DNA from 2 places in the Nocardia sp. NPDC024068 genome. Region 2 is predicted to be linked to the other one. Evidence: riboswitches for the same ligand, from Rfam matches in the RefSeq annotation. Region 2 holds a riboswitch; the other holds the start of a gene.
The links. Region 2 has a riboswitch for thiamine pyrophosphate ahead of AB0F41_RS17030 (TenA family protein). Riboswitches for the same ligand answer to the same signal wherever they lie in the genome.
Positions count from the first base shown of each region.

Region 1 (5,459 bases), on a different contig from region 2:
GTGGCGATCGCGTCCCGGGTGGGGCTCGAGGATGTGGAGGTCGGGTTCCCCGGGCAGCCGGGTTTCGACCGCGATGCCGCCGATACCCTGATCACCACGCCCACCGTGGAGGCGCGGGCGCTGGGAGCGACCTGTGGCGGGGTCCGGGTGTGGAGCCTGTATGTGCCCAATGGGCGTTCGCTGGCCGATCCGCATTACGAGTACAAGCTGGAGTGGCTGGCCGCGTTGCGCGGTAACGCCGCCCGCTGGCTGGCCGACGACCCGGAGGCCGGGATCGCCCTCGTGGGGGATTGGAATATCGCACCCACCGACGACGACGTCTGGTCGCGGGAGTTCTTCGACGGCAGGACCCATGTCTCGGAGCCGGAGCGCGAGGCTTTCCGCGCGATCACCGAGACCGGTTTCGCCGATGTGATGCGCCCGTTCGCCCCGGGCCCCGGCGTCTACACGTATTGGGATTACACCCAGCTGCGGTTTCCGCGCAAAGAGGGTATGCGGATCGATTTCGTGCTCGCCTCACCGGCGCTGTCGGCCACGGTCGTCGACGCGGGGGTGGACCGGGAGGAACGCAAGGGCAAGGGCGCCAGCGATCACGCGCCGGTGATCGCCGAATTCGGTATCGGCACCGGCGAGGGCTGAGGCCGGATCAGGTCCAGTCCGCGAGGGGGTCGGTGGCCAGGAAGACCCCGAGTGGTTCCGGGATCTCGATATCGGTGCCGAAAGGGACGGTGACCTTGGTGGCGTATCGCCCGTCTTCGGGTTCGCTGTACACGCTGACCTCGGCCGCGCCGCGGTCGATGAGGAAGTACAGCGGGATGCCCGTCGCCGCGTAGAGGAACGGTTTGTCGAGCCGGTCCCGTAGTTCGGTGTGCTGGGCGCGTGAGGTGATCTCGATCGTCATGAACACCGGCTGCGGATCCGACCATTCGCCTTCACCCGCGAATGCCGACGCGGGCGCGAGTATCGCGTCCGGCCGTACCCGGCTACCGCCGCCGCGCCCGGCCCGCAGGCCCCGATCGGCGAACAGCCACAGCTCGGATCGGCGGGGCACCAGGAAGCGGGCCAGCCACTGCACGACCCGGCTGTGATTGACGTCCGGTCGCGATTTCGCCGCCAGCAGACCGTTCAAGTACTCCAGCCGCAACCCTTCGGAAATCCGCTGCGCCGCGGCGTCGAGTTCCTCGAACTCGTCCACGGTCATCAGCGATCCATGCGAGAGCGTCACCGTTAGACCCTATCGCCCGCCGGGTCCCGGGCCGTACCGGAACACCCGTACCGGGTGTATCTCGTGTGCCACGGGTCCGCGGTGGTTACGGGCGGCCGTTTTCTCGTCTCCCGGCGGGCCGGATTCCGGGCGGGTAGGGTCGGCGGCGGAAATCTCACGAACGAAAATTCCACAAGCAACGGGGGCTCGCACCAGCGGGCTGAGAGGACGGCTAGCCCATTCCGGGCGTTCAGGGCCGTCGACCGTATGAACCTGACCGGGTAATGCCGGCGTAGGGAGGCAAGTATGACGAGCACATCTGTCGATTCCGTGACCACGGGTCCGATCGTGGGCAGCGTCAAGCACTATCGGGAGGCGGACGGTCTGCGCATTCCGGTGCGCCGGATCGACCTCACCAACGGCGACCATTTCGACGTGTACGACACCTCGGGGCCGTACACCGACGAGTCCGCGGCCATCGATCTGGAGGCCGGTCTGCCCGCGTTACGTGACGGCTGGCAGAAACCGGATCTTCCCGGGCCGCGCACCCAGTTGGCGTGGGCGCGGGCGGGGGTGGTCACCGGGGAGATGCGTTTCATCGCCGCGCGGGAAGGGGTGGAGCCGGAGTTGGTGCGGGCGGAGGTCGCCGCGGGGCGCGCGGTGATTCCGGCCAACCACCGGCACCCCGAATTGGAACCGACCGTCATCGGCAAGAAGTTCCTGGTGAAGATCAACGCCAATATCGGTAATTCGGCGGTGTCGTCGTCGATCGCCGAGGAGGTCGAGAAGATGGTGTGGGCCACCCGGTGGGGCGCCGACACCATCATGGATCTGTCCACCGGTAAGAACATCCACGAGACCCGGGAGTGGATTCTGCGCAATTCGCCCGTCCCGGTGGGGACGGTACCGATCTATCAGGCGCTGGAGAAGGTGAACGGTGATCCGACCGCCCTCACCTGGGAGCTGTACCGGGACACCGTGATCGAGCAGTGCGAGCAGGGTGTCGACTATATGACCGTGCACGCGGGTGTCCTGCTGCGGTACGTGCCGCTCACCGCCAAACGTGTCACCGGGATCGTGTCGCGGGGCGGTTCGATCATGGCGGCGTGGTGCCTGGCGCATCACCGGGAATCGTTCCTGTACACGCATTTCGAGGAACTCTGCGAGATCCTGGCCCGCTACGACGTGACGTTCTCGCTCGGCGACGGCCTACGGCCCGGGTCGATCGCCGACGCCAACGACGAGGCGCAGTTCGCCGAACTGCGCACCCTCGGTGAGCTGACGAAGATCGCCAAATCGCACGGGGTGCAGGTGATGATCGAGGGTCCGGGTCATGTGCCGATGCACAAGATCGTGGAGAACGTGCGGCTGGAGGAGGAACTGTGCGAGGAGGCGCCGTTCTATACGCTCGGGCCGCTGGCCACCGATATCGCCCCCGCCTACGACCACATCACCTCGGCCATCGGTGCGGCGATGATCGCCCAGGCCGGTACCGCGATGCTGTGTTACGTCACCCCGAAGGAACATCTCGGCCTGCCGAACCGTGACGATGTGAAAACCGGTGTGATCACCTACAAGATCGCCGCGCATGCCGCCGACCTGGCCAAGGGTCATCCGCACGCGCAACGGCGGGACGACGAATTGTCCAAGGCGCGTTTCGAGTTCCGCTGGCACGACCAGTTCGCGCTGTCCCTCGATCCGGACACCGCCCGGGAGTACCACGACGAGACACTGCCCGCGGAACCGGCGAAAACGGCGCATTTCTGCTCGATGTGCGGTCCGAAGTTCTGCTCGATGCGGATCTCGGCCGATGTGCGCGAATACGCCGAACGCCACAACCTGACCGATGTCGAAGCCATCGAAGCGGGGATGGCGGAGAAGTCGTCGCAGTTCGCCGAGTCGGGCAAAGCGGTGTATCTCCCGATCGTCTCGTAGCCGATCGTCTCGTAGCCGATCGCGGGCGGCCCGTACGCGGCGGGCCGCCCGTGCGGGCGTGCCCGCCCGGGTCGGCGCTCTCCGTCACCGCGTGCGGCCCGGTTCAGTGGGAGATACCGGGCGCCTTGTGCACGTAGGTGCGGTCGGTTACCTGATCGAGCAGGAATTCCGCGATATCGGCGCGGGCGATCTTCAGGTCGAGGCCGGTCTCGTCACCGCCGAACCCGCGCCGGTAGGTGCCGGTACGGGGGCCGTCGGTGAAGGCGCTGGGCCGCACGATGGTCCAGTCGAGGTCGCTGGCGCGCACATAGGTTTCCTGCTGCTGATGGTCGGCGTAGGCCGGGCGCAGCAGCAGGCCGAACATGATGTATTTCCACAGGAAGTTCAGGTTGGCCCGGCTGTCGCCGGCGCCGAGGGTCGACTGGCAGATCAGCCGCTTCACTCCCGCCCGGTTCATCGCCTCGATCACCGCGCGGGTGCCCTCGGCCCGCACCACCCCTTTGCGGCCGTTGCCGAGTGCGATCACCACCGCGTCGCTGCCGAGGATCGCTCGTTCGACGGCGGCCGGATCGAGCACATCACCTTCCACCACGCGCAAACCGTTGTGTGTCCGGTCGATCCGGCTCGCGTCCCGGGTGAGCGCGGTGACCTCGTATCCGCGCTCCAGCGCCTGTTCCACCACATGCCGTCCGACCGTTCCGGTGGCTCCGAAGACCGTGATTCGCATAACTGCTCCTGACTCTCGAAAGCTGCTGTCTGCTGGCTGAATCCAGTACATCAACGCGCAGCGCGACAGAACATCGCTCGAACTCTCGAGGACATAAGCGAGCGTCTACGGGCGGGGCCCGGGATCGTTCACCCGGGCCCCGCTGGTGGCCGCAGCGCCCGGATCGTCGCCTCGTCGGCCGGATAGAAGGCTTCGATATGCAGTTCGTCGACCGTCACATCGGTGGCCGACATCGCCTGCGCGGTGATGCTGAAGAAGGAGAGCTCCACGTCCCCCACCCGCAGTCGCAACGGAATCACCACATCGGCGCGCGCGGAGGCGCCGTCGTCGCGGTGGGGATAGGCCGAGACCTCGTCCAGCAGTGTCTTCAGCCGCTGGTCACCGGTGGTTTCATAGCGGCTGCGGACCTGGCCGAGCAGGTGCCCACGCCACTGGGCGAGATTGCGGATCCGGGGTGCGAGACCGTCCGGATGCAGGGAGATACGGATGGCGTTGACCGGCGGCTCCAGCAGCTCCGGCGCACAGCCCTCGAGCAGCACATCGGTGGCGGTATTGCGGTCGACCACATCCCACCAGCGGTCCAGGACCAGCGCCGGATGCGGCAGATGGGCGTCCAGCAGCACCCGGAAGGCATCCATCACCGCGCGCAGTTCCGGCGCGTTCACATCGCGCTGACCGTAGCCCGGCGCGAACCCGGCCGACAGCAGTAGTTCGTTGCGTTCCCGCAACGGCACGTCGAGATGACCGGCCAGCCGTTCGAGCATTTCCCGGGTGGGCCGTGACCGGCCGGTTTCCAGGAAGCTGAGATGCCGCGTCGACACCTCGGCCTGCGCGGCGAGCTGTAGCTGACTCATCCGGCGCCGCTCCCGCCACGACCGCAGCAGGCCGCCGACCGAGGGTTCGGTCTCCATCGTCACCATCGATCCAGCCTATCCATCGCGGTAAGCGATCCCATTACCTCTCGGGTAATCGCCGGTTCGCCCGAACCCGGAGATGCTGTGTGCATCGAGTTCACAACCCGAGAGGAAATCCGATGAGCGACACCGTCACCGCATACCTGGAGACCTGGAACACCACCGACGCCGCGGCGCGTACCGCGCTACTGGCCCGGCACTGGACCCCCGGTGCCACCTATACCGACCCGCTCGCCGAGGCCGTGGGCGCCGAGGCGATCGGCGCCACCATCGGCGCGATCCACGACCAGTTTCCGGGTTTCGTATTCACGCAGGTCGGCGAACCCGACGCCCACCACCGCCAGATCCGGTTCCAATGGGGTCTGGGCCCGGCCGGAGCCGAGCCCGTGATCATCGGCTTCGACGTGGTCGTCACCGACGACCGGGGCCGTATCGAGACGGTGCTGGGCTTCCTGGACAAGGTCCCGGGCTGAGACCGGAGGCCGGTGGGCCGCGTCCGCTCAGCCGGAGTCGAGCCCGCGCAGCCGGGCGTTGAGGTAGCGCTGCTCGGGCAGGCTCGCGGTGAGCGCCGCCGCCCGCCGGTAGTTCTCCGCGGCCTCCGGTGCCCGGCCGGCCATCTCGAACAGATGCGCCCGGACCGCGTACAGCCGGTGACGGCGGCGCATCGCGGACTCACCGA
Region 1 covers NZ_JBEZYU010000010.1:415-5,873, forward strand. The annotation lists gene AB0F41_RS11910 (exodeoxyribonuclease III) at 1-639, shown strand, start outside; gene AB0F41_RS11915 (Uma2 family endonuclease) at 647-1,225, opposite strand; TPP riboswitch at 1,394-1,520, shown strand; gene thiC (phosphomethylpyrimidine synthase ThiC) at 1,511-3,139, shown strand; gene AB0F41_RS11925 (SDR family oxidoreductase) at 3,243-3,866, opposite strand; gene AB0F41_RS11930 (helix-turn-helix transcriptional regulator) at 3,995-4,786, opposite strand; gene AB0F41_RS11935 (nuclear transport factor 2 family protein) at 4,900-5,253, shown strand; gene AB0F41_RS11940 (hypothetical protein) at 5,281-5,445, opposite strand.
Region 1: it holds a riboswitch for thiamine pyrophosphate, as region 2 does, so the genes downstream of both, thiC (phosphomethylpyrimidine synthase ThiC) here and AB0F41_RS17030 (TenA family protein) in region 2, are expected to answer to the same signal.

Region 2 (5,459 bases):
GCCGGAATCCTCGACGATGTAGCGCACCTCTTCCGGGCGCAGCCGGAAATTGATCGGCACCAGCACCCGGCCCCATCCGCTCACACCGTAGAAGGAGGTCAGCAGCCGGCTCGAGTTGTGGGAGACGATCGCGACCCGTTCACCGGTGCCGATACCGAGTTCGTCGAGCCGGGCCGCCTGTCTCCGGGCCAGGTCGGCGACCTCGGCGTAGGTGGGCGACCCCTGGGAGGGTGCCGGCTGGGCGGGTTCGTCGATCACCCCGATCCGGTCGCCGTAGACGGTTTCGGCGCGATCGAGGAAGTCGGAGACAGTGAGCGGGACGAACATGGTCCTCCTACGGATCGTGCGTACCCGGGAGGCGATACCGCGGACCTTCCCGGTCCGACGATTGTCTCCCCGGACCGGTGGCGGGCGGGCCGGAATTCCGCGGCGGCGACAACTGCCTCACGAGTCCCGCGGGCCCAGAGCCTGGCGGGCCTCGTCGTGGAGCACGTCGAGCAGTTCCTGCTCGAGTGCGACGAACTCGGGAGCCGCGATCATCGACAGTTCCCGCGGCCTCGGGAGATCGACGCGGACCTCGCGGCGCACGGTGGCCGGTCGCGCCGACAGCACGACAACCCGATCCGACAGGTAGACGGCCTCGCGGATATCGTGGGTGATCATCAGCACCATCCATCGGTACCGCTGCCAGACGTCTTGCAGCCAGGACTGCATCTCGGTGCGCGTCAGCGAATCGAGGGCGCCGAAGGGTTCGTCCAGCAACAGCAGTTCACGGTCCTGGACGACGGTGCGCAGCATCGCCGCCCGCTGCCGCATCCCCCCGGACAGCTGGGACGGGCGGGCGTCCTCGAAGCCGGACAATCCGAAGACGGGGAACAGTTCGCGGGCCCGGCGCCGGGCTTCTTCCTTCGGCACACCGCGAACCAGCAGGCCCAGGATGGTGTTGTCGAGGACCGTGCGCCACGGGAACAGCAGATCCTTCTGCGGCATATAGGCACAGTGCGGCGCGGTCGGCTCGCCCTCACCGGGGCCGAAACGAATACCGCCGGAGTCCGGGGTATCCAGACCGGCGAGCATCGCGAAAACGGTGCTCTTACCGCAGCCGCTCGGGCCGATGACGGAGACGAACTCACCCGGCTGCGCGGTGAACGAGACCCCGGCCAGCACCTGCCGGGCCGGGCGACGGCGGCCGGGCTGCGGAAACGACTTGGTGAGGGAGTCGACGACGATCCGGTCACCGCGTGGATCGGTCACCGCGCACTCCTGTTCCCGGCCCGCGCCCACGGGGCGACGAGACGTTCGACCGCGAAGGTCAGCAGATAGAGACCGATGCTGAGCAGGGCCGTGACCAGCACCGCGGCCAACACCAGATCGGTGCGGAACGAATTCTTCTGCAGGCTCATATAGATGCCCAGACCCTCGGTCGCACCGACGTACTCGGCGAATACGGCACCGACGACCGCGTAGGTGATTCCGATCCGCAACGCCGTGAAGAACCGCGGCAGCGCCGACGGCAGCCGTACATAGCGGAAGACCTGGCCGCGCGAGGCTCCCATACTGCGCAGCAGGGAACCGGCGTCCCGGTCGGCCGCGGCGAACCCTTCGATCAGCCCGATCGCCATCGGGAAGAAGGTGACCAATGCGACCACGAGAACCTTCGGCAGCAGTCCGAAACCGAACCAGATCACCATCAGCGGCGCTATCGCGATGATCGGCAGGGTCTGGGAGGCGACGAACAATGGGACGAAGGCGCGGCGCAGCCACGGCGAGAAATCGACCACGACGGCCAGTAACCAGGCCAGGCTCAGGGATACCGCGAAACCGGTCAGCGTGACCTGCAGGGTGGCGGCGGCGTGGGTGCCGATCTCGTCGCGGTGTGCCCAGCCCTGCCGCACGACCCGCAGCGGTGACGGGAGCAGTTGCGGGCGGATTCCGCTGATCTCGACATAGAACTGCCAGAACGCGACCAGCACCGCCACCGTCAGCACCGACGGCACCACCCGGCGGATCCCCGCCGATCGCGAGGTGTGGGCGCCGGTGGCCCGACCGGCCCCCGGCGGCATATCGCCTACGGGATCACCGAGCGGGGGCGAGGTAGTCATTGGTGAAATACCCCGACCAGTCGGGCTCCTCGGTCAGCGGTGCGCCGTCGGGGCCGGAAAGCAGCCCCTTCTCGTACAGGAAGCCGGAGTTCGCCGCCCACTGTTCGCGGGTCTGGGCGCCCACCCGGCCGTCGGTGTCCTTCATGAATTGGCCGGCGAGCATGCGCTGGCTCTCGAACACCAGGCTCTCGTCGTTGAAGGCGCCGGGGTTGGCGTCGATGAGGTCCCGGGCGGCGGCGTCCGGATCGTCCGCGGCGAACTGGTATCCGCGTTGCAGCGCCCGGACGAACTTCGTGGCGCGATCCGGGTTCGCCTCCAGCCAGTCCTCGTTGCCGTCGATCACGATGGCGTAGGCGTCGGGGAAGCCGAAATCGGTGTACCGGAAGTACTTCATCGGGGTGCCGTGGTGCTCGGCCTCGATACCCTCCCAGCCGAGATAGGAGACGGTGAAGTCGGCCTTGCCGGAGTAGACCGCCTCGTAGGCCGAGGTACCGAGGGTGACGGAGGTGAAATCGCCGGTGCCGCCGTCGTTGCGGATCACCTGCTGGAGCGCCTCCACCTCGCCGGGATCGCCGAACCCGGCGTAGGTTTTGCCGTCGAGGTCTTTCGGACTCGCGATATCGGCGCGGTCGGCCTTCACCCCGATACCTGTCGCCCAGTGGCGCAGTGGCGCGAGTACTGACAGGGTGTGCGCGCCGGACGCCCGCGAGAAGGTCGACGAATTATGTGTGCTCACACCGAATTCGGCGTTGCCGGCATCGATGACCGTATCGACGGCGGTGTTGTTGTACGGCAGGACCTGGACGTCCAGACCGGCGTCGGCGAAGTAGCCGCGTTGCAGTGCGACGAACAGTCCGGTGTGGTTGGTGTTCGGCGTCCAGTCCAGCGCGAATCGGATGGTCTGCCCCTGGTCGGCGCCGGAACAGGCGGTGAGCGCGGACAGCACCGCCACCGCGGCGACGGCGCACGCGAGCGCGCGGCGCAGGCGGCCGTTCATCCGGCGGGCCAGGGCTGCGGATGCAGGGCGGTGTCCCAGAACATCAGTTCGTAGCGGGTGGCGATGACGAACGCCGTTTCCATCGCTTCCCGGTCCCGTGCGCTCGCCGCCGCGGCCGCCGCGTCCACCAGCGACCGGGCCGCGGCCGCGGACTCCTGGAACTCCTCGGCGCCGTAGGTGGCCACCCACTGCGCGTAGGGGTGCTCGGGGTCGGCGGCGAGGACCTCGGCCGCCTTGGCGGCCAGGTCGCGGCCCACCTCGGCGTAGATCCAGAAACACGGCAGCGCCGCCGCCGCGCCCACGGCGTAGGACTCGGTGGCGGCGGTGGCGATCAGATAGGAGATATAGCCCAGGCAGGCCGTCGAATGCTCCGGCTCACCCTCCCGGGCCGGAATCCGGCCGCCGGTGAGGAGGTCGTGGTGCAGGGCCGATTCGACGGCGACCGCCGAACCGGCCGACTGCGCCCAGAACTGCGCGGTCTCCGGATCGGGTGATTTGGCCGCCAGCAGGGACAGAGTCTTCGAGTATCCGGCCAGATACAGCGAGTCCTGCTCGACATAGGTGCGGAACACCTCGAGCGGCAGCGTGCCGTCACCGAGCCGGCGCAGGAACTCGAGGTCGTCGATGGCGCCGCGCAGGTCCTTCGTCCGATCCCACAGGTAGTCGGTGAATCTGGCGGTTTCGGAGGATTGCGCGCGCAAAACCGGGACATCCCTTCGTCAGCATTACCTGAACAGGTTCTCGGGTCTCATCTCAGCCCCACTGGTGTGGAGCACCCCGTGTCGGAACGATTCCGACCATATCAGTGGTTCGCGCCCCGGTGGGCCCGCTCCCCCACCGGTCCCCGGCCGCCCCGGACCCGGCGGGTCTGTGAACAGCGGCGACTGTTCGGATCGGCTTCCGAACCTCCTCAGCGGCCGGAGAGGGCCGGTTCCACCGCCACCGACGCACCGAGTCCGACGATCAGCGCCCCGCCGGCGCCGCCGACGGCTTCCAGCCGCTTGGGCGAGCGCGCGAACCAGTCGCGTGCCGCGGCGGCGAGCAACGCCCACGCGCTATCGCTCACCAGCGCGATCACCAGGAACACCCACCCGAGCACCAGGAGTTGCAGCGGAATCGATCCGGACGCCGCATCGGTGAAATGCGGCAGCACCGCGGCGAAGAAGACGATCGCCTTCGGGTTCGTCACACCCACCACGACGCTCTGCCGGAACACCCGGCTCCCGCTCGCCGGAGGCGCGGGCGCACCCAATACCTCGCGTAACGCCTTCCGCTCCCGGATCGCCTGCACACCGAGGTGGATCAGATACAGCGCCCCCGCCACCTTCACGATCGCCATGGCCGTGGCGGACGCCGCCAGTACCGCACCCAGCCCGACTGCCACGAACAGCAACGCGATCTGCACTCCCAGGGTGTGGCCGAGCACCGAGATCAACGCCGCCCGCCGCCCCAGCGTGAGCGCGCGTCCGATGGTGAACAACACCCCGGGTCCGGGAACGATGATGAGGAGGGTGGCCGCGATGACGAAGGCGAGCAGATTGGCGGTGGGAACCATCACCGGATCCTATGCTCGCGAAGAGTTTCCGGCCGTGGATCCGCGGCCGGAAACCCGGCGCCTCAGGCGGCGGCGGGCCGATCGATCGAACCGGTGGGGTCCCGCCGGGCAATGCGATACGGGAGTGCGTACAGGTACAGCCCGGAGAAGAGGAGCAGGGCGAGCGGGATGAGCGGGAGATAGGACACCCAGACGACCGGTTCCGGGAGTGACAGTGCGACGAAGGTCGCGAGCACCGTCGCAGTGAAGGCGAGGGCGCCCCAGCGGTGCAGTTGCCGGACCCGGGGCGCCGACGAGCGAGCCGGAGACCGCCGCGATACGCCGTCGGCTCGCCGGATCGCGGCGAGATGCCGCACGTACAGGTAGAGGCCGGAGAACAGCAGCACCGCGAGCGGGGGTAACGGCAGGTAGGACACCCACACCGGCCCCTGTAGCGCCAGCGCCGCCACGGTGATAACCACGGTCGCCGTGAAGACAACCGCCAGCACGCGGTGTGTCCGCCGGACCTGCCTGTTCCAGTTCATCGCATCCTCCTCGGACCGGCTCGCGTCCTCGGCGACCTGCCGCGCGAGTTCGATGCCGACGACGCTATCGGCGGCGCTGCGACCAGCACTTCTCGATTCCTGATCAGTTGTTTGCCGGGACGAACGCGGCAGACCGGGCGGAAGTGTCGCCGCGCACCGGACGCTCGCTCCCGGCCGCGGTGAAAAGATGACCGAAGTGCGACAACCATCGTGACTTTGCCGCGACCCTTTCGTAATCTAACGGTGATCTTGTCTCCGAGCGTTACGAGTGGTCACGATTA
Region 2 covers NZ_JBEZYU010000019.1:41,540-46,998, forward strand. The annotation lists gene AB0F41_RS17010 (AMP-binding protein) at 1-327, opposite strand, end outside; gene AB0F41_RS17015 (ABC transporter ATP-binding protein) at 445-1,254, opposite strand; gene AB0F41_RS17020 (ABC transporter permease) at 1,251-2,063, opposite strand; gene AB0F41_RS17025 (ABC transporter substrate-binding protein) at 2,077-3,099, opposite strand; gene AB0F41_RS17030 (TenA family protein) at 3,096-3,800, opposite strand; TPP riboswitch at 3,794-3,889, opposite strand; gene AB0F41_RS17035 (LysE family translocator) at 4,010-4,654, opposite strand; gene AB0F41_RS17040 (hypothetical protein) at 4,717-5,178, opposite strand; gene AB0F41_RS17045 (hypothetical protein) at 5,459-5,459, shown strand, end outside.